4 regions of the Brevibacillus agri genome follow, and region 3 is predicted to be linked to each of the others. Evidence: riboswitches for the same ligand, from Rfam matches in the RefSeq annotation. Region 3 holds a riboswitch; each other region holds the start of a gene.

Region 1 (4,197 bases), 2.3 Mb from region 3:
GGGATCGAAGCGTAGCGCTCCAGCTTCTCCGTATTGACGATGGCAAAATCAAGTCCGGCGAGCGTCGTATGGTACAAAAACACCGCGTTGAGCACTTCGCGTCCCGCTGGCGGCAAACCGAAGGAAACGTTGCTGACGCCAAGAATCGTCTTGCACTGTGGCATCGCTTCTTTAATGAGGCGAATCCCCTCCACCGTCTCCCGCGCGGAGCCGATGTACTGTTCATCTCCCGTCCCTACCGGAAAGACGAGCGGGTCAAAAATGATATCCTGCGGCGGGATGCCGTACTGGTTGACCAATATGTCATAGGAGCGCTTCGCGACCTCAAGCTTTTTCTCGCGGGTGATCGCCATTCCGGCTTCCTCGATCGTCCCGACGACGACGGCCGCCCCGAACTTGCGGATTAGCGGAGCCACTTCTTCAAAGCGCTCCAGTCCGTCCTCCAGGTTGATCGAGTTGAGAATCGCTTTTCCCTGGGAATAACGCAAGCCCAGCTCCATCACTTTCGCGTCTGTCGAGTCGATCATGAGCGGAGCCTTGACCTTTTTCACGACGAACTGCAAAAACTTTTCCATGTCCGCATACTCGTCGCGATCCGGGTCAGCCAGGCAAATGTCGATGACGTGCGCCCCGCGCTTCACCTGGGCGCGGGCGATGTCGGACGCTTCCTCGTACTGCCCTGCTGCGATCAGATCGCGGAATTTTTTCGAGCCGATGACGTTCGTGCGCTCCCCGACCAGAAGCGGGCGATTGTCGTCCTCGACGTAGACGACCTCGATGCCGGATACGGCACTGACCGCCTGCTCTGTTGCCTGGCGCGGCTTGCAGTCTTTGAGCGCCTCCGCCATTGCCCGGATGTGGTCAGGCGTCGTTCCGCAGCAGCCGCCTGCCACGTTCAGCCAGCCTTGCTCGGCAAAAGCGCGCATTTTCGCAGCAAGTCCTTGCGGCGTCTCGTGGTAGTGCCCGTTTTCGTCCGGCAGCCCGGCGTTTGGATAGCAGCTTACCCCACATTGGGCCAAGCCGGACAACGTGCGCAGATGGTCGCGCATAAATTCCGGCCCTGTCGCACAGTTCAGGCCGATCGTCACGGGCTTCAGGTGCTCAAGCGAGATGTAGAACGCTTCAATGTTTTGCCCCGCCAAAGTCGTACCCATCGGCTCGATCGTTCCGGACAGCATCACCGGCAGTTCTACGTTCAGTTCTTCAAACGCCTGGCGAATGCCGATCCCGCCTGCCTTGACGTTCAGCGTATCCTGCGACGTCTCCAGCAACAGGACGTCCACCCCGCCGATAATCAACCCTTTTGCCTGGCGGTAGTACGACTCCACCAGTTCCTCGAAAGTGACGCCGCCTGTCAGTGCCAGCGTTTTCGTCGTCGGCCCCATCGCCCCCGCCACGTAGCGCGGCCATTCGGCTGTGGAGTAGGCATCGACTGCTTCCTTCGCCAGACGGGCAGCGGCGATATTGATTTCCAGGTCCTTGTCCGCGACATCGTATTCGGCCAACACGACCGAAGTCGCCCCGAATGTATTGGTCTCCACGATGTCCGCTCCCGCTTCCAAATATTTTTCATGGATGGAGCGAATCACATCGGGCCTGGTCAAATTCAGCAGCTCGTTGCAGCCGTCGTACGCTTCGCCGCCAAAATCATCGGCGGTCAGGTTCGCCTGCTGCAGCATGGTGCCCATCGCACCGTCCAGAATCAGAATTTTCCGGGAAAGCTGTTCGCGAAAAGTGGGTTTCATTGACGTGCTCCTTTTCTCCCTTGCGTCGGTTTATTCTCAGCCGTTTTTTGCATCAAAAAATCCTCTTCTTTGAAAGAAGAGGATTTGTCCGCGGATACACTTGCGCCTGAACCATCCTCTCATCTTTCAAAGCACGTAGCTTTGCTGGAATTGGCACCGGATTTTAACCGGTTGCCGAGGCTTCATCAGGCCAGTCCCTCTGCCTCTCTTGATAAGAGTTGTTACTATGCTATTCATTTTTTGCTTTCAGGTTTGATGTTTGAAAGTATCTTAACACCGCGAAAAGTCTTCGTCAATTGAGAATTTGTCTATTCTTTACACTCTTCCCGCTCTTCTGCGCCCATTTTTGCGCATACCGGGCATTCGCCCACGCCAATCTGTGCGTTCGTGTATAGACTGTAGCATAACGGAAAGGAGGGGGAACAAACGTGAGTACATCTTACTGCGGACACGGCATCTTTGGAGACAGCTTCGCATTGGTGCTCGTACTGTTTATCCTGCTGGTCATTGTCGGGTGTTCGAACGACGACTGCTAAGTAAATGACAGGAAGAGGCTATCCCCCTTGCCTTGGCTTGAAGGGATAGCCTCTTTTTTCATGTCATGGACAGTGCGATCGCAGCCAGACCGCCTGCCGTAAAAGGCGACGCGCTCACGCTTGTCCACCTGGACGGTCAGGACGTCATACGGGACAGGCTTGCCGTTTTCCATCCGCTGGTCGCTGACGTTCATCCACGTTCTGTTGCGCCAATGCTCATCCGCATAAACCTCTGTCGCCTGGCGCTCGTAAACGTCGGCTTCTTCCCCCACCATCGTTTTCCAAAAGGCTTGCGCGACTTTTTCTGCTGCCGCAGGCGCGACCGTTGCCTTCTCGCCGCCATTGATCCAGCTACGGGCTTTTTGTGAGAAGCATCGTTAGTTAACTTTTTTCAACAGGATGGCACTTGACCGCTCTGCCTTCATTGTCAGAGCGAAACGCTTTTGCTATCATGAGGCTACCCAAACCGATGAAAGGAACGATCGACAATGGACGCTCTGCTCGCGCGTGAAAAGGACGAATTTCTGTCCTGTATAGAAACGATAAAAGAACTGGAAAGCTCCGAATTTGAAAGCTACTCCATCGTAAAGCATACCGAAACAGGAGAACATTATTTGCGCTACTTTTTGTCCCATATCAACCTGTCGGAAGGGGGCCGCAGGGACAACTACGATCACTTCCTGCCGATTGACTCCGATGACGTCCTGGGACTGATGTTCGGCGAGCAGCCGTACCGCTTCCCGGAAAACTGGCGCTCCCCCTACCTGCGCAGCGGCAACGACAATCGGCTCATTCCGTTTGATCCATCCGAGAACTACGATCTGGACGAGGAGGCGGCGGCCGAGCTGGCGATGGTGGAGCAACTGGAGCTTTACAAGCAGCAGTGGATGAACGCGGAAACTATGAGCGCGGAAGAAAAAGAAAAGCTGACGAAGCAATATTTCGCCGAGCTCGACAAGATTTTGAAAAAAGCCGAAGAGTAAGTTGCATCCTGGCACCAAAAACGGCTATAATGCTAGAGAAACAAGCGAATCGTTGATGAGGAAAGTACTCCTGGAATGAGGCTGTAGCGAGTCGGGGATGGTGGAAGCCCGATGCCGAACCACGCGAGGAAGCGCCCCTCGGAGATGCGGCCTGAACATCCGGCGAAGCAAATCGCGCCCGGATCGCGTAGGGTTTTGCCGGGCCTGCCCGTTACAGCAGCACAAAGCGGTTTTTGCCTGATGCACGCATGCAGGCGAAAACAACAAGAGTGGCACCGCGGGAGCACAACCTCTCGTCTCTTTTATCCAGGAGACGCGGAGGTTTTTTTGTTTTCTTTTGCGTCCCTTAAGCTTTTTCCCATTTTGAAAGGAGAATCACAATGAGCTACAAGCACCAAGTCGCGGAAAAAATCGCCGCTGCCCTCACCTCTCTCGGTGTGGACACCTTCCCAACAGAAACAGTTTACGGCATGCTGGAAACGCCGCCAAACCCTGCGATGGGAGATATCGCCTTCCCTTGCTTCCAGCTCGCAAAAGCGCTCCGCAAAGCGCCACCGATGATCGCCACAGAGCTTGCCGAAAAAATCGAAGGAGCGCCACTGCGCTCTGCCCAAGCAGTCGGCCCTTACGTCAACCTGTTTCTCGATCAGGAAAATGTGGCGGCGCAAGTGATCGGAACGATCCTTGAGCAAGGCAGCGCCTACGGCAGCAGCCAGGTAGGCCAGGGCCGCAAAGTGCCAATCGACCTGTCCTCGCCGAACATCGCCAAGCCGTTTTCCATGGGCCATCTGCGCTCTACCGTGATCGGAAACGCGATTGCGAACATCATGGAAAAACGCGGTTACCAGCCTGTGCGCATCAACCATTTGGGCGACTGGGGCACGCAGTTCGGCAAACTGATCGTCGCCTACCGTCTGTGGGGAGACGAGGAAA
Region 2 (4,197 bases), 350 kb from region 3:
GACATATGTTTTGCAAATTGCTCAGGCGAAATGACGTAGCGCTGGCCTGATGCATCCGTGACATGGTGATACGTCAGGACGACTACCTGATTGTTATACCACTTTTTCGGCTTTACCGTTGCTTTTTCGTTCTGCGTGACGTTTGGCTCAGCAATTTCCGCCTCGCTTATGCTTATAGACGTATCTACTTGGGGAAAAGGTTGCACTTTTTGGGCATTCTTTTTTGATTGGTAAAATTCACCAATCCCCAATGCAGACATAACCAGCAATAAAGAAATAACAAATACGGTCAGGAAGAGCCTTTTGTTCGGCAAAGAAACCCCTCCTCTACTTCCTCACTAGGAGATTCGACACAGTCCTACATTTTCCCTTCGCTTAAAGCCCACCAATAACTGGAAAATTTTTCCCCGTAATAAAAAAAGAGCCCAGTAGCTTTACCAGGCTCTTTCTTTGTCGTTCTTATTTTGCCAGTTGCGCAGCTTCTTGCTTCAGAACTTCTGCTTTGTCTGTTTGCTCCCAAGGAACATTCAGGTCATTGCGTCCAAAGTGGCCATAAGCCGCTGTTTGTTTGTAGATAGGGCGACGCAGGTCGAGCTGCTTGATGATGCCAGCCGGACGCAGGTCGAAGTGTTTGCGCACCAGTTTCACCAGATCTTCTTCGGAAACGGTTCCTGTACCAAAAGTATCAACAGCGATGGATACAGGCTGCGCTACACCGATTGCGTAAGCCACTTGCACTTCGCATTTGTCAGCCAGGCCAGCAGCCACAATGTTTTTCGCTACGTAACGAGCAGCGTAAGCGCCGGAGCGGTCTACTTTTGTCGGATCTTTACCGGAGAACGCGCCGCCGCCGTGACGAGCGTAGCCACCGTAAGTGTCTACGATGATTTTGCGGCCAGTCAGACCAGCGTCCCCTTGAGGTCCGCCGATTACGAAGCGGCCAGTCGGGTTGATGAAGTATTTGGTGTCAGCGTCCAGCAGCTCAGCCGGAACAACTGGTTTGATAACTTGTTCGATGAGGTCTTGCTTGATTTGCTCCAAGGTAGTCTCAGGAGCGTGTTGAGTCGAAATCACGATGGTGTCGATGCGAACTGGCTTGTCTCCATCGTACTCAACCGTTACTTGCGTTTTGCCGTCAGGACGCAGGTAGGCGAGTGTGCCGTTTTTGCGAACTTCAGTCAAGCGGCGAGCCAGCTTGTGAGACATGCTGATCGGCAGCGGCATCAGCTCAGGTGTTTCGTTGCAAGCAAAGCCGAACATCAGACCTTGGTCACCTGCACCGATCGCTTCGATCTCAGCGTCGGTCATTTTGCCTTCGCGCGCTTCCAAAGCCTGGTCTACGCCGAGAGCGATGTCAGCGGATTGCTCGCCGATCGCAGTGATTACGCCGCAAGTGTCAGCGTCAAAGCCGAACTTCGCACGATCATAACCGATCTCACGGATCGTTTCGCGCACCAGCTTTTGGATGTCCACATACGTGTTGGTGGTGATTTCACCGGCTACGAGAACCAGCCCGGTAGTTACGGAAGTTTCGCAAGCTACGCGAGCGTTTGGATCCTTGGCCAAAATGGCGTCCAGGATGGAGTCGGAAATTTGGTCACAAATTTTATCCGGATGTCCTTCGGTTACAGACTCAGATGTGAACAGACGACGACCTTTTTGCAAAGCCATGAGAAAATACCTCCTTTGACCTCATACAAATAGTTTGGTAGCCGAGTCAGGATTTTATCGACGTAAACGCAAATAAAAAACCTTTTCCATCTTTTGGAGGAAAAGGTTTGAGCGCTTTTAGCTTCCTTCATCCTCTTATCGGCCAGAACAGATTTCCGTCCTGCTGGTTAGCACCGCTCCAGACGGTTGCCGGGCTTCATAGGGCCAGTCCCTCCGCCTGCTCTGGATAAGAGTATCCATTACGGATTATAGAATAATTGTTTTTTGAGGTGGTGTCAATAGACTTTTGCCAGAGCACCTCTTTGGCCGAAATCGCCCTGTACAAAACGCTGTTGGAATCGCCTGCGGGAAGCGTCTGAGGTGATCGAAGCCGCGTTTTCACAAGGACGATATAGCCATGCCATGCGTCTGTCGAACGCAAAGCGGAAAATTTTTTCTTACACTTGATACGATTTGGCGATTAATACAACAACCTCGGCCCGCGTAGCGCTGCCCTGTGGCTTGAAGAGCGAACCGTATCCGTTTAGCCAGTTTCTTGCCGTCAAAGCGCCGATCGCCGGTGCTGCCCAATGGCCGGCCGGAACATCGCGATAGCTCGGTGCGCTGCTGCTGTTCAGAGCCACGCCCTTCGCCCTGGCGATCATCGCGGCCATTTCCGCCCGCGAAACAGCTTGGTCAGGCTTGATCTGACTGTTTGGATACCCCTTCAAGACTCCGAGCTGATAAGCCACTCCAAGGGTGTTGTACGCCCAGTGCTTTTTTGGCAAATCAGAAAACACTTCCCGTCCGGAATACGCGCTGGCTACCTTCGAGCCGGTTGCGCGCATCGCCTGCAGCAGCATTGTGGCAAACTGCGCACGAGTTACTGCCTCGTTAGGCTTGAACGTCGCATCGCCGAAGCCTTGGACAATTCTTTTGGAGCTCAGCCTGGCGATCTCTGTGCGCGCCCAATGGTCGGAAATATCCCGATACCCCGAAACGAGGGGCTGCTGCGTGACTGTCAATTTGTACGCATCGTACTTGAACGGAATGCCGCTGTTCAGGCGCACGTAATACTTGCCTTTTGGCAACCGCAGGCTGAAAATCTCGCTGCCCCGATCGGACAGCTCAGCCACTTCGTTTGTCGAAGCGAGCGCGTAGTTCATGTTTTTCTCGCTGTAAAGAGCGATGCGAAAACCGCTGGATACCGGAATAAACGGGGCTCGAATCGTGACGTACGAGTCTGTATTGAGCGTAAATTGAAACCAGTCTGCATCCGAAGCCGTCGGAATCGTTCCGGTCATGACCCCTCCGGCGGCTAGCGGCGACGCCCTGCTGTACGTATCATTCGGCTCGTTCAAATCTTTTTTCAGCGGGGTGAACCCGAGATCCAGACGATATTCGCCGTTCACCGCATTTTGCTGATACTCGCTGACCCGAATGTAGTATTTTCCCGGGGAGACTTCCTTGCTCGCACGCTCGGACGGATTATCGCGATCGACGTTGTCGTAGAGCGGGTCCCAAACCGTATTTTTTCCGGTTTCCTGCTTTCCTATGGCAAGCACCAGGTCCACCCGCTTGTTGTCGGGAGTCACCGTCACATCCATATGCCCGTATTCGCGGACGTAGTAGGAGAACCAGTCCTGGTCGCCCTCCTGGTGGAAGTTGCCCGTGACGCTGATCTGGTTGCCTACCAGCGGCCTTGCCGTCGCCATCGTATCGTTTGGCTCATTGCGGTCCGGGTTGATCGTGAACTTGCTCGTCAGCACGTAGGCAAACGAGTTGACGCCGCCGTTTCGCATCAGCTTGATGTTCATCCTGCCCGCTTTTGCCGGGACGGTAACGGTATCCCCGTTTCCAAAATACTGCGTAATCGGCGTTCGGTTTTCCGGGTAAAAGGTAGCCGCCATGGCGGAGGATACCCCGGAGTTAATCGTCGCCGTAAAGCTGACTTTTCCGTCATACGGCACATCCATTTTAAACCAGTCTACCGTGTCGTTTGGCCCCAGGTTGCCGCGTATTTGCTGTTCGATAGGGAATGCTTTGGCTCGCTGCAAAGAGTTGTTCGGCTCCAAAAAGTCGCCGGAGAGCGCGCTGCGCACTGCCTTGTTCACGTCCAGCAATCCGTAGCCTGTTTGCCGGTCCCAGCCGCTCTCGCCGAGGTCTGTAGCCGTCTGGTAAAGCATTTGCCTCACATCCAGCGCCGTCAGCTTTGGATAGCGGGCCAAAATCAGGGCCGCCGCTCCCGCCACTTGAGGCGCTGCCGCTGACGTACCGGAAAACGATCCGTACTTTCCGCCCAGCTTCGTCGTATATACGTTAAGCCCCGGCGCCACAATGTTTAACTCAGGCCCCGTGTTCGATTGATAAATCGCCTGGTTTTTCCCATTCACGGCCCCAACCGCAACGACTGTCGGGTAGGCAGCCGGATAGGCGACGCGGCTTGCTTCGTTTCCGCTGGCAGCGACGAGGACGGCTCCGCTTCTCTCCGCACGGTCAATGGCCTCTTTCAAGGAGCGGGAATAGGACAGGCTGCTGAACGACATC
Region 3 (4,197 bases):
GCCGAGTAGCAGATTGCCGGCTTCCCCGTCAACTTGTTTCACCTCCACGCCAGTGTCGACGGCAAACCAGACCGTCTCCTGGTTGTAGCTGCTGACATGGCGGGAAACCAGCTCGACATACTGCTCATACGTCAGGAAGCTGTCAAACGAGATCGCCAGTTGGGAAACCGTTCCTTCCGGCAGCTTTTCCAGCGTCGTCCAGGCAGGCGTGCGCAAAAAGGACGTGTCTTCTTCCGGTTCTCCGGCCGATAGCGGGTAGCGGAAAAACAGCTTTTGCTCCCGGACGCCCCCTGTCCACTCCGGTCTGGCGCTCACGTTCCACAGCACATTCGTGCTCCGAAAGCGGCCAGCGCTTTTGGCCTCGTTGCCAACCTGCTCTCGCAGCTCCATGTCGATGCTGCCGTACAACAGCCCCACCTGCGAGCCGCTGCTGCCCACGCTCACGCCAGGCTGGGTAAAATTGACCATGTCCCGTGCCACCCGGAACAAATCGTCATGCATCAGCCTTCCCACCCAGCCGTTTACGAACAGCAAGAGCACACCCGCGAGGCAAGGAATCGCGAAGGCATAGAAGGAGGTCGTCAGCCTGTTTTTCCACTTTCCCCGGCGGACGATCGCCCGCTGTCTTGCTTCCGAAAGCCCTGGCGCAACCTCCTGCTTGCCGTCTGTCCCTTGTTCTTCCCCGAGCAATAGCCGTTCCAGCCGCTTCCCGTACTCTTCATCGTCTGCCAGTTCCTCGCCCAGCCGTTTCGCTTCCTCGCCCGTCAAATCCCCTCTCAGGTAAGCAAGCAGTTTTTGCTCGCGGTCATCCCCGTTTTGGTTCGTCATAGCCCTTCCTCCTTCCACAGTTGCCGCATCTTTTGCCGTCCCCGAAACAGGGAGCGCTTAACATCCGCCAGTTCGATTCCCAGCACCTCCGCCATTTCCGCGTAGGAAAACTGCATCGCCGACAGCAAAATCACCTGTCGCTGCTTTTCCGGCAGCCGCTCCAAACAGGCGGATGCCGCCTCCCACAACTCCTGGTTCACGAGCTGGTCAGCGGGATCGACGGCGGAAGCATCCAGTCGTTCCGGCACGCTCCCGACGTAATCGACTGGCCGCCGCTTCTGTTTGCGATGCCAGTCCACGAAGGCGTGGTATGCTACCTTGAACAGCCACGGCCGCACTTTTTCCCCGTGATAGTCATCCAGGGAGGCATACGCGCGAAAAAAAGTCTCCTGCGTCAAGTCTTCCGCCTGCCTCCGATCGCGTGTGAGCCGGAAAAGATAGCGGTATATATCGTTTACGTGCAACTGGTACACGTCCTCCAAGCCTACTTTCCCAATGCCTCCACACCCTTTCATCCGATACCACGCACGCTGAGTAAAAAAGTTTCACTTGCTGCCTCCTTTTCCCTGTGAGCAGATGCACATTCTCGGAAAAACAAAGATTGACTAGCGGAACGAGAAGGCATATCATGGGTGTATCGCACACGGATAGATGACGTGTGAACCACATAAACTCTTATCGCGAGCTGGCTGAGGGACTGGCCCTATGATGCCCGGCAACCGGCGCTATTTTTTTGCGTTCGACCAAAAATAGCGAAACGGTGCTAATTCCAACGGATAAGAGTCGGAGCTTTTTTTGTTCCGGCTACTGACCCGAGAGATGAGAGGAGACGAGACGTTTTCATAGTCGACAACCGCCTCCCCGCTCAAGTGGGGAGGCTTTTTTGCATGATTACATGTTTCGAAACGACCACGACAGCTTTTCAAGCTGCCAAGGAGGACTAGCATGAGTGAGCAACGCATCCTCGTCACCTATTTGACACAAGCCAAAGACTTGAACAAAAAAGCCGCTGCCATCGCAGTCGGCATGACGGTCGGCTCCTGGACGGACTTGCCCGCTGCCAAGCAAGCGGAGCTGGCGCCGTACCTAGGCGAAGCCGTCAGCGCCACTCCGCTGGAAACATTGGAAAACGGGGATGTGCGCGGGCTGATTACCGTCAGCTACCCGCCCCGCAACTTCACCAGCGACATTCCTTCGCTCTTGACCGGAATTTTCGGAAAGCTCTCGATGGACGGAAAAATCAAGCTAGTCGACATCGCTTTTCCCGACTCGTTCCTCCAGGCTTTTCCCGGACCGAAGTTCGGCATAGACGGACTGCGCGGACGACTGGACGCCCAAAACCGTCCGCTCCTGATGAGCATTTTCAAATCTTGCCTCGGCCTGCCGTTCGACGATCTGAAAACGCAATTTAAAGCACAGGCGCAGGGCGGCGTCGATTTGGTCAAAGATGACGAAATTTTCTTCGCGGACGACCGCGCACCGTTTTTGGAGCGCATCCAGGCGTTCAAACAGATCGCCCTGGAGACCGAAGCCGAGACAGGCAAGCCTGTCCTCTACGCCGCCAACCTGACCGGGCCGATCAACGAGCTGAACGAAAAGGCAAAACGCGCGGTCGAAGCGGGCGCCGACTGCCTGCTGTTCAACGTGCTGGCCTTCGGCTTCGATGCCCTGCACCGCCTGGCAGCCGATCCGGATGTCAACGTCCCGATCATGGCGCACCCGGCGCTCGCAGGCGCGTACTATCCGTCGCCTGACTACGGCATCGCCACGCCGCTTCTGCTCGGCACCTTGATGCGGATCGCCGGCGCAGACCTGGTGCTGTTCCCGTCTCCGTACGGCAACGTGGCGCTGGACAAGACAGAAGCGCTGCAACTCGCCCACAACTTGACGACGCCGCTGGAGGGCGTGCGCCGCTCGTTCCCGGTTCCGTCCGCAGGCATTCATCCCGGACTCGTGCCGCAGTTGTATCAGGACTTCGGTCTCGACCAAATCGTCAACGCGGGCGGCGGCATTCACGGCCACCCCGGCGGCGCGACGGCCGGAGCGAAAGCTTTTGTCGACGCAATCGCTGCCGTCACTGCCGGGCGCAGCCTGGAAGAAGCCGCTGCCGGATCGCCTGAGCTTGCCATCGCCCTGGAAAAGTGGGGTGGCGCACGATGAGCAAAAAGCTCGTGCTGTTCTGCGATTTCGACGGAACGATTACGGAAAAAGACAACATCGTCGCGATTGTGAAAAAGTTCGCTCCCCCCGAATGGGAAGCACTCACCAAACAAATTCTTTCGCAACAAATAAGCGTACAGGAAGGCGTCGGCAAGCTGTTTCAGTTGCTCCCTTCTTCCTTGCGCCAGGATATTGTAGACTACATCGTCCAGGAGGCTACGATTCGCCCCGGCTTCGCTGACTTCGTCCGCTTTTGCCGCGAGGAAGGCATCGAGCTTTTGATTACGAGCGGCGGCATCGACTTTTTCGTCCAGCCGATTCTCGCTCCGTTTGACCTTAGCGGTGTCCCGATCTACTGCAACGGCAGCGACTTCTCCGGCGAGAACATCACGATCACGTGGCCGCACTCCTGCGACGAGCAATGCACAAACGGCTGCGGCATGTGCAAGACGACCATCATTCGCCGCTACGACCCTGCCACTCACTATCGCGTCGTCATTGGCGATTCGATCACGGACCTGGCTGGCGCAAAGATCGCCGACTACGTCATCGCCCGCTCCTTCCTCGCCGAGAAGGCACAGGAGCTTGCGCTGCCGCACAGCACATTCGCGACCTTCCACGACGTGATTGGCACGCTGACCGAACTGAAACAGGAGGTTGTCTAATCCATGACCGCAACACTCGAACAACGTCTGGACGCTTTTCGCCGTCTGGACGACGCCAAGCTGACATTTGCCCGCCGGGACTGGTTTCCCGGTACCAGCGGCAATCTCTCGATCAAAATCCAGAACGAGCCGCTGCAATTTGCCGTAACCGCAAGCGGCAAAGACAAGACCAAGCTGTCGCCGGAAGACTACCTCGTAGTCGATCGAGATTCCCGCCCTGTAGACGCGACTTCGCTCAAGCCGTCCGCAGAGACGTTGATCCACGCCGTCGTCTATCAAAAGTTCCCGCAGGCAGGTGCCTGCTTCCACGTCCATACCGTCTGGAACAACCTCATCTCCGAGCTGTACTTCGGCCAGCGCGCCTTCTCCATCCAGGGGCAAGAGCTGATTAAAGGCTTGGGCATTTGGGAGGAAAACGCGCGTATCACTGTTCCGATTGTTGAGAACTTTGCCGATATTCCGACCCTGGCCGCCGCGATTGAAAAAGTCATCACCCCGGAAATTCCGGGCGTGCTCATCCGCAACCACGGCATTTACGCCTGGG
Region 4 (4,197 bases), 1.4 Mb from region 3:
AAGGGAATGAGCAAGTAGTACATGAAATCCCCCGCTTTCCAAATTGTAAATATTTTCTACGAATGACATGAAAAAAAGGCTTCAAAATAGAGGGCAAGCTTGTTTTCCAATACAAAAAAGGGGGTCTTACGCCATGCAAGCCTCTGTATCCGTTCGCCTCGCGCGAAGCGTCCTGACCGCCATCGCAGCAAGCCTGCTGTTATTCTTCTTCCAGTATGCCCCTGCCTGCGCCCAGCCGCCATATGCCAAATGGGGCAGATTGGCGATGCAGGAGACGATGAAAAAATATCCGCATGCCCAGATCGTCGACTACCTGCACGTCGGGCGCACAGCAAAAACGCCCACCACGTCAGAGGAGACGTTCAAACTCTTGCTCCAGGAGGGCAATCGCAGGTGGGCGTTACTCGTGCATATTGAATTTGAAAATCAAACCGAGCATGTCGTGCAGATCACGTACGAGGAATCAGCCTGATTAGTCCGCAAGCTGCTCCATTTCCTTCAGCATCTGCTCCATGTCCATGTCGGCTGCCATGCCGTAGGCGCGGCGCATGTTTCCATCGCCATCGACGAGGAACATGCGGGCGGTATGGGCAAAGGAACCGTCAGGCTGCTTCAATACGGCAATCCCGAAATCCTTCGTCACCTTTTCCACCGCCTGGGCATCGCCGCGCAAAAACTTCCAGCCGCTCTGATCCGCCTTGAACTTCGCCGCGTACTGCTGCAACACTTCTGGCGTGTCGAAATCCGGGTCAAAGGTGATGGAAATGAACTCGACCTTGTCGCCGAACAGCTTTTTCTCCTTGAGCTGCTCTTGCAGCTTGGACATGTTGTACGTCGTCGCCGGGCAAATGTCAGGGCAGTTGGTGAACATGAACTCGACCAGCCGCACCTTGCCTTTGCCTTCCGAAAACGTAAACGAAGTGCCGTCACTGTTGTCCAACGTAAAATCGGCAATCGGCTTCATCACGGGAATCGGCTCTTTTGCCATGTATTTGTAGCCCAACACGCCTACAATCGCGAGGATAATCACGCCTGCGAGCACCGTAAACCAATGGCGCTGCAACGCGGATCCTTGTTGCTGTGCTCCCTCACTCACGATTTTCTTCCTCCCCTGCTTCTCTCATGCGTCCGCCGCTATACCGCGTAAAAGCGCATGTTTCTTTTTGTGTGGAAAACGTCTCGGCGTTGCCAGTGCGGTCGTGACCGTATGGACCGTACGGCTTACACTTCCTTCTCGCCAGGCCAAGCCAGCATGCCGCCGACCATATTGGCAGCGTCAAAGCCAAGCTCACACAAATATTCGGTCGCTCTGTGGCTGCGCGCACCGCTGCGGCACACCATGACGACCGGGATCTCCTTGTCCAGCTCGTCGATGCGATGCGGCAAAAAGCCGAGCGGAATCAGCTTGGCTTCTTTGATATGGCCTTCGTTCCACTCCTCCACCTCACGCACGTCAATCACCTGAAGCTTTTCGTTGGCCGCGAGCTTTTCCAGCAGCTCCTGCGGGGTAATTTCCTTCACGCCATGGCTCATCGCGTATGTTCCTCCTATATGTACAATCGTTTGGTCGTTTTCTGCCACTCCCATCATATCATAGGGCCATGCCATTTTCTAACGACGCGGGCGGCGAAAGCGCGGAGATATAGGGACAAATTTGTGACAGTGTGAGGGTGGGTTTGTTTTTGGACAGGGAGATGGTTGGTCGGTACAGGCGGGTGACACATTTACAAAAATAACCATTCTATATATGAAGACTACTATACAAAACAGCATTCTCTTTTTGGTTTGGAAAAAGGCGGGTGCAAGAAACGCAGAGCACCCTTGGAGTGCGGGGCATCAGCCTGCAAACCACGTCAACAAGGCGTATCACACAGGTACTTTGGACGTCATGGGAAACAGCATGAACGGGTGAGCATGAACAAATCTCTCAACGCCTCAATCCCACCAAATCCAACCTGATAACTCATTATTGATTATTGACAGCGAAGTGTGGTTTTTCATACAATTATGACAACAACTGAAGCAACAGTTCATCAAGAGCGGTGGAGGGACAGGCCCTGTGAAACCCGGCAACCAGCAAGCGTGCCTTGCGCGGTGCTAATTCCTGCAGAATCCATAGATTCTGAGAGATGAGTGCACACCCGTGTATAGCCGGAGCCTTCTTCTCCTCAGAGGAATGCTCCGTTTTTTTATCCCTAATCCCCATATATAAAGGAGAGATAAGCATGTCTGACCAGCAACAATGGAAACCGGAAACCCTCGCTGTACATGGTGGACAAGAAGTAGATCCCGTAACAGGCTCGCGCGCCGTTCCGATCTATCAGACGACTTCCTACGTCTTCCGCGACACGGAGCACGCCGCCAACCTGTTTGGCTTAAAAGAGTTCGGCAACATTTACACCCGCATCATGAATCCGACCCAGGACGCCTTTGAAAAGCGCGTGGCACTCCTGGAAGGCGGCGTCGGTGCTCTGGCAACTTCCTCTGGTCAGGCAGCGATCACCTTTTCCATTTTGAACATCGCCCAAGCCGGGGATGAAATTGTCGCATCCAGCAGCTTGTACGGCGGTACGTACAACCTTTTTGCGCACACTTTGCCGCGTCTTGGCATCAAGGTTCACTTTGTCGATCAGTCCAATCCGGAAAACTTCCGGGCGTTCATCAATGAGAAAACAAAGGCGCTCTTTTGCGAGACGATCGGCAACCCTCGCATTGACGTGGCGGACTTGCAGGCAATCGCTGACATCGCGCACGAAAACGGCGTGCCGCTGATCGTGGACAACACGTTCGCTTCGCCGATCCTGTGCCGTCCATTCGAGCATGGCGCAGACATCGTCGTCCACTCCACGACCAAGTTCATCGGCGGGCACGGCACAGCGATCGGCGGCATCATCGTCGATTCCGGCAAGTTCGACTGGAACAACGGCAAATTCCCGGGCCTGACGACACCAGACCCGAGCTACCACGGCGTCGTCTATACGGAAGCAGTCGGACTGCTCGCCTACATCATCAAGGCGCGCGTCCAACTGCAGCGCGACATCGGCGCAGCCGTGGCCCCGATCAACTCCTTCCTGTTCCTGCAAGGTCTGGAGACGCTGCACCTGCGCATGGAACGCCACAGCCAGAACGCCCTGGCCGTAGCCCAATTCCTCGCCGCGCATCCAGCGGTCGAGTGGGTCAGCTACCCTGGCCTGGAAGGTGACGCCAACTACGCGCTGGCACAAAAATATTTGCCAAAAGGCGCTGGCGCCATCCTCACCTTTGGCATTCGCGGCGGCGTGAAGGCAGGCAAAACACTGATTGAATCCGTGAAGCTGTTCTCGCACCTGGCCAACGTGGGCGATTCCAAGTCGCTCGTCATCCATCCGGCCAGCACGACGCACCAGCAGATGAATGAGGAAGAACAGGCGGCTGCCGGGGTCACGCCAGGGCTGATCCGACTGTCGGTGGGCACAGAGGCGATCGACGACATCATCGGCGATCTGGAGCAGGCATTGCAACGCGCCGTTCAACCTTCTACTGTCAACTAAGTTTGCTTTTGTCTCGTAAAAAGTGGCACGCAACTCTCGCGGGAGAGGCGTGCCGCTTTTCTTTTTTCGGGTGCTGTCTTCTGCTTGCTGCTTTCAGGCGCTCGCCCCTCTTCCTGCCACACTCAACGATTCTGGTTCGAAATCCATCTAACCAGTCATACGAAAAATATTGAATTTACAATTCAAAACATTTAGAATGAGACGTACTACAAATACTGGAAGGATGATCCCCTCTTGAAAGTATGGAACATCGGGAGCGAACGCACGACCTACGAGGTGCAATTCGCCTTTTCGCCGCTTTTTGAAGCAGCGCTGGGCATCGCCGTTGCCACTTACGAGCAGATTCATCACACGCTGGAGCAGCCGCCCGCCCACTGGCGCGAGCTAATCGAGGCGCTGCCTCCTGCTGTCCAGCGCGAGGTCGCTTACGCCAAGGCGCACAACACATGGAAGACGCTTTTGCATCTGCTTCACCAGTACCGCCAGCAGCCTTTTGCCGAGCTGAAGTCGTTTCTTGGCTACGTCAGGCAGTTGCCAGAGGAAGAGCTGCGCTACCAGGCACTGCCTTTTTTGGGCGAAGCGCAGCAAGCTTCCCGGCGAAAAGCCGCGCAAGGAAGCAGCGCCGATCGCGAACTGTTGCAGGCGGCCTGTCGCAGCCATCTCTTTT

What was found. Region 3 has a riboswitch for S-adenosylmethionine ahead of BA6348_RS07075 (2,3-diketo-5-methylthiopentyl-1-phosphate enolase). Riboswitches for the same ligand answer to the same signal wherever they lie in the genome.
Region 1: linked by a shared signal. The riboswitch ahead of metH (methionine synthase) and the one ahead of BA6348_RS07075 (2,3-diketo-5-methylthiopentyl-1-phosphate enolase) in region 3 are both predicted to bind S-adenosylmethionine.
Region 2: linked by a shared signal. The riboswitch ahead of metK (methionine adenosyltransferase) and the one ahead of BA6348_RS07075 (2,3-diketo-5-methylthiopentyl-1-phosphate enolase) in region 3 are both predicted to bind S-adenosylmethionine.
Region 4: linked by a shared signal. The riboswitch ahead of BA6348_RS00240 (homocysteine synthase) and the one ahead of BA6348_RS07075 (2,3-diketo-5-methylthiopentyl-1-phosphate enolase) in region 3 are both predicted to bind S-adenosylmethionine.

The regions. Positions count from the first base shown of each region.
Region 1 covers NZ_CP026363.1:3,674,115-3,678,311, forward strand. The annotation lists gene metH (methionine synthase) at 1-1,745, opposite strand, end outside; SAM riboswitch class I at 1,862-1,963, opposite strand; gene BA6348_RS18060 (YjcZ family sporulation protein) at 2,174-2,281, shown strand; gene BA6348_RS18065 (hypothetical protein) at 2,278-2,556, opposite strand; gene BA6348_RS18070 (hypothetical protein) at 2,770-3,264, shown strand; T-box leader at 3,308-3,568, shown strand; gene argS (arginine--tRNA ligase) at 3,645-4,197, shown strand, end outside.
Region 2 covers NZ_CP026363.1:1,067,843-1,072,039, reverse strand. The annotation lists gene BA6348_RS05350 (polysaccharide deacetylase family protein) at 1-314, opposite strand, end outside; gene metK (methionine adenosyltransferase) at 460-1,671, opposite strand; SAM riboswitch class I at 1,804-1,904, opposite strand; gene BA6348_RS05340 (S8 family peptidase) at 2,109-4,197, opposite strand, start outside.
Region 3 covers NZ_CP026363.1:1,418,075-1,422,271, reverse strand. The annotation lists gene BA6348_RS07085 (anti-sigma factor) at 1-828, opposite strand, end outside; gene BA6348_RS07080 (sigma-70 family RNA polymerase sigma factor) at 825-1,343, opposite strand; SAM riboswitch class I at 1,501-1,654, shown strand; gene BA6348_RS07075 (2,3-diketo-5-methylthiopentyl-1-phosphate enolase) at 1,774-2,988, shown strand; gene BA6348_RS07070 (2-hydroxy-3-keto-5-methylthiopentenyl-1-phosphate phosphatase) at 2,985-3,653, shown strand; gene BA6348_RS07065 (methylthioribulose 1-phosphate dehydratase) at 3,657-4,197, shown strand, end outside.
Region 4 covers NZ_CP026363.1:42,768-46,964, forward strand. The annotation lists gene BA6348_RS00220 (hypothetical protein) at 1-23, opposite strand, end outside; gene BA6348_RS00225 (YqzG/YhdC family protein) at 134-472, shown strand; gene BA6348_RS00230 (SCO family protein) at 473-1,096, opposite strand; gene BA6348_RS00235 (rhodanese-like domain-containing protein) at 1,222-1,533, opposite strand; SAM riboswitch class I at 2,028-2,136, shown strand; gene BA6348_RS00240 (homocysteine synthase) at 2,226-3,530, shown strand; gene BA6348_RS00245 (ArsR/SmtB family transcription factor) at 3,765-4,197, shown strand, end outside.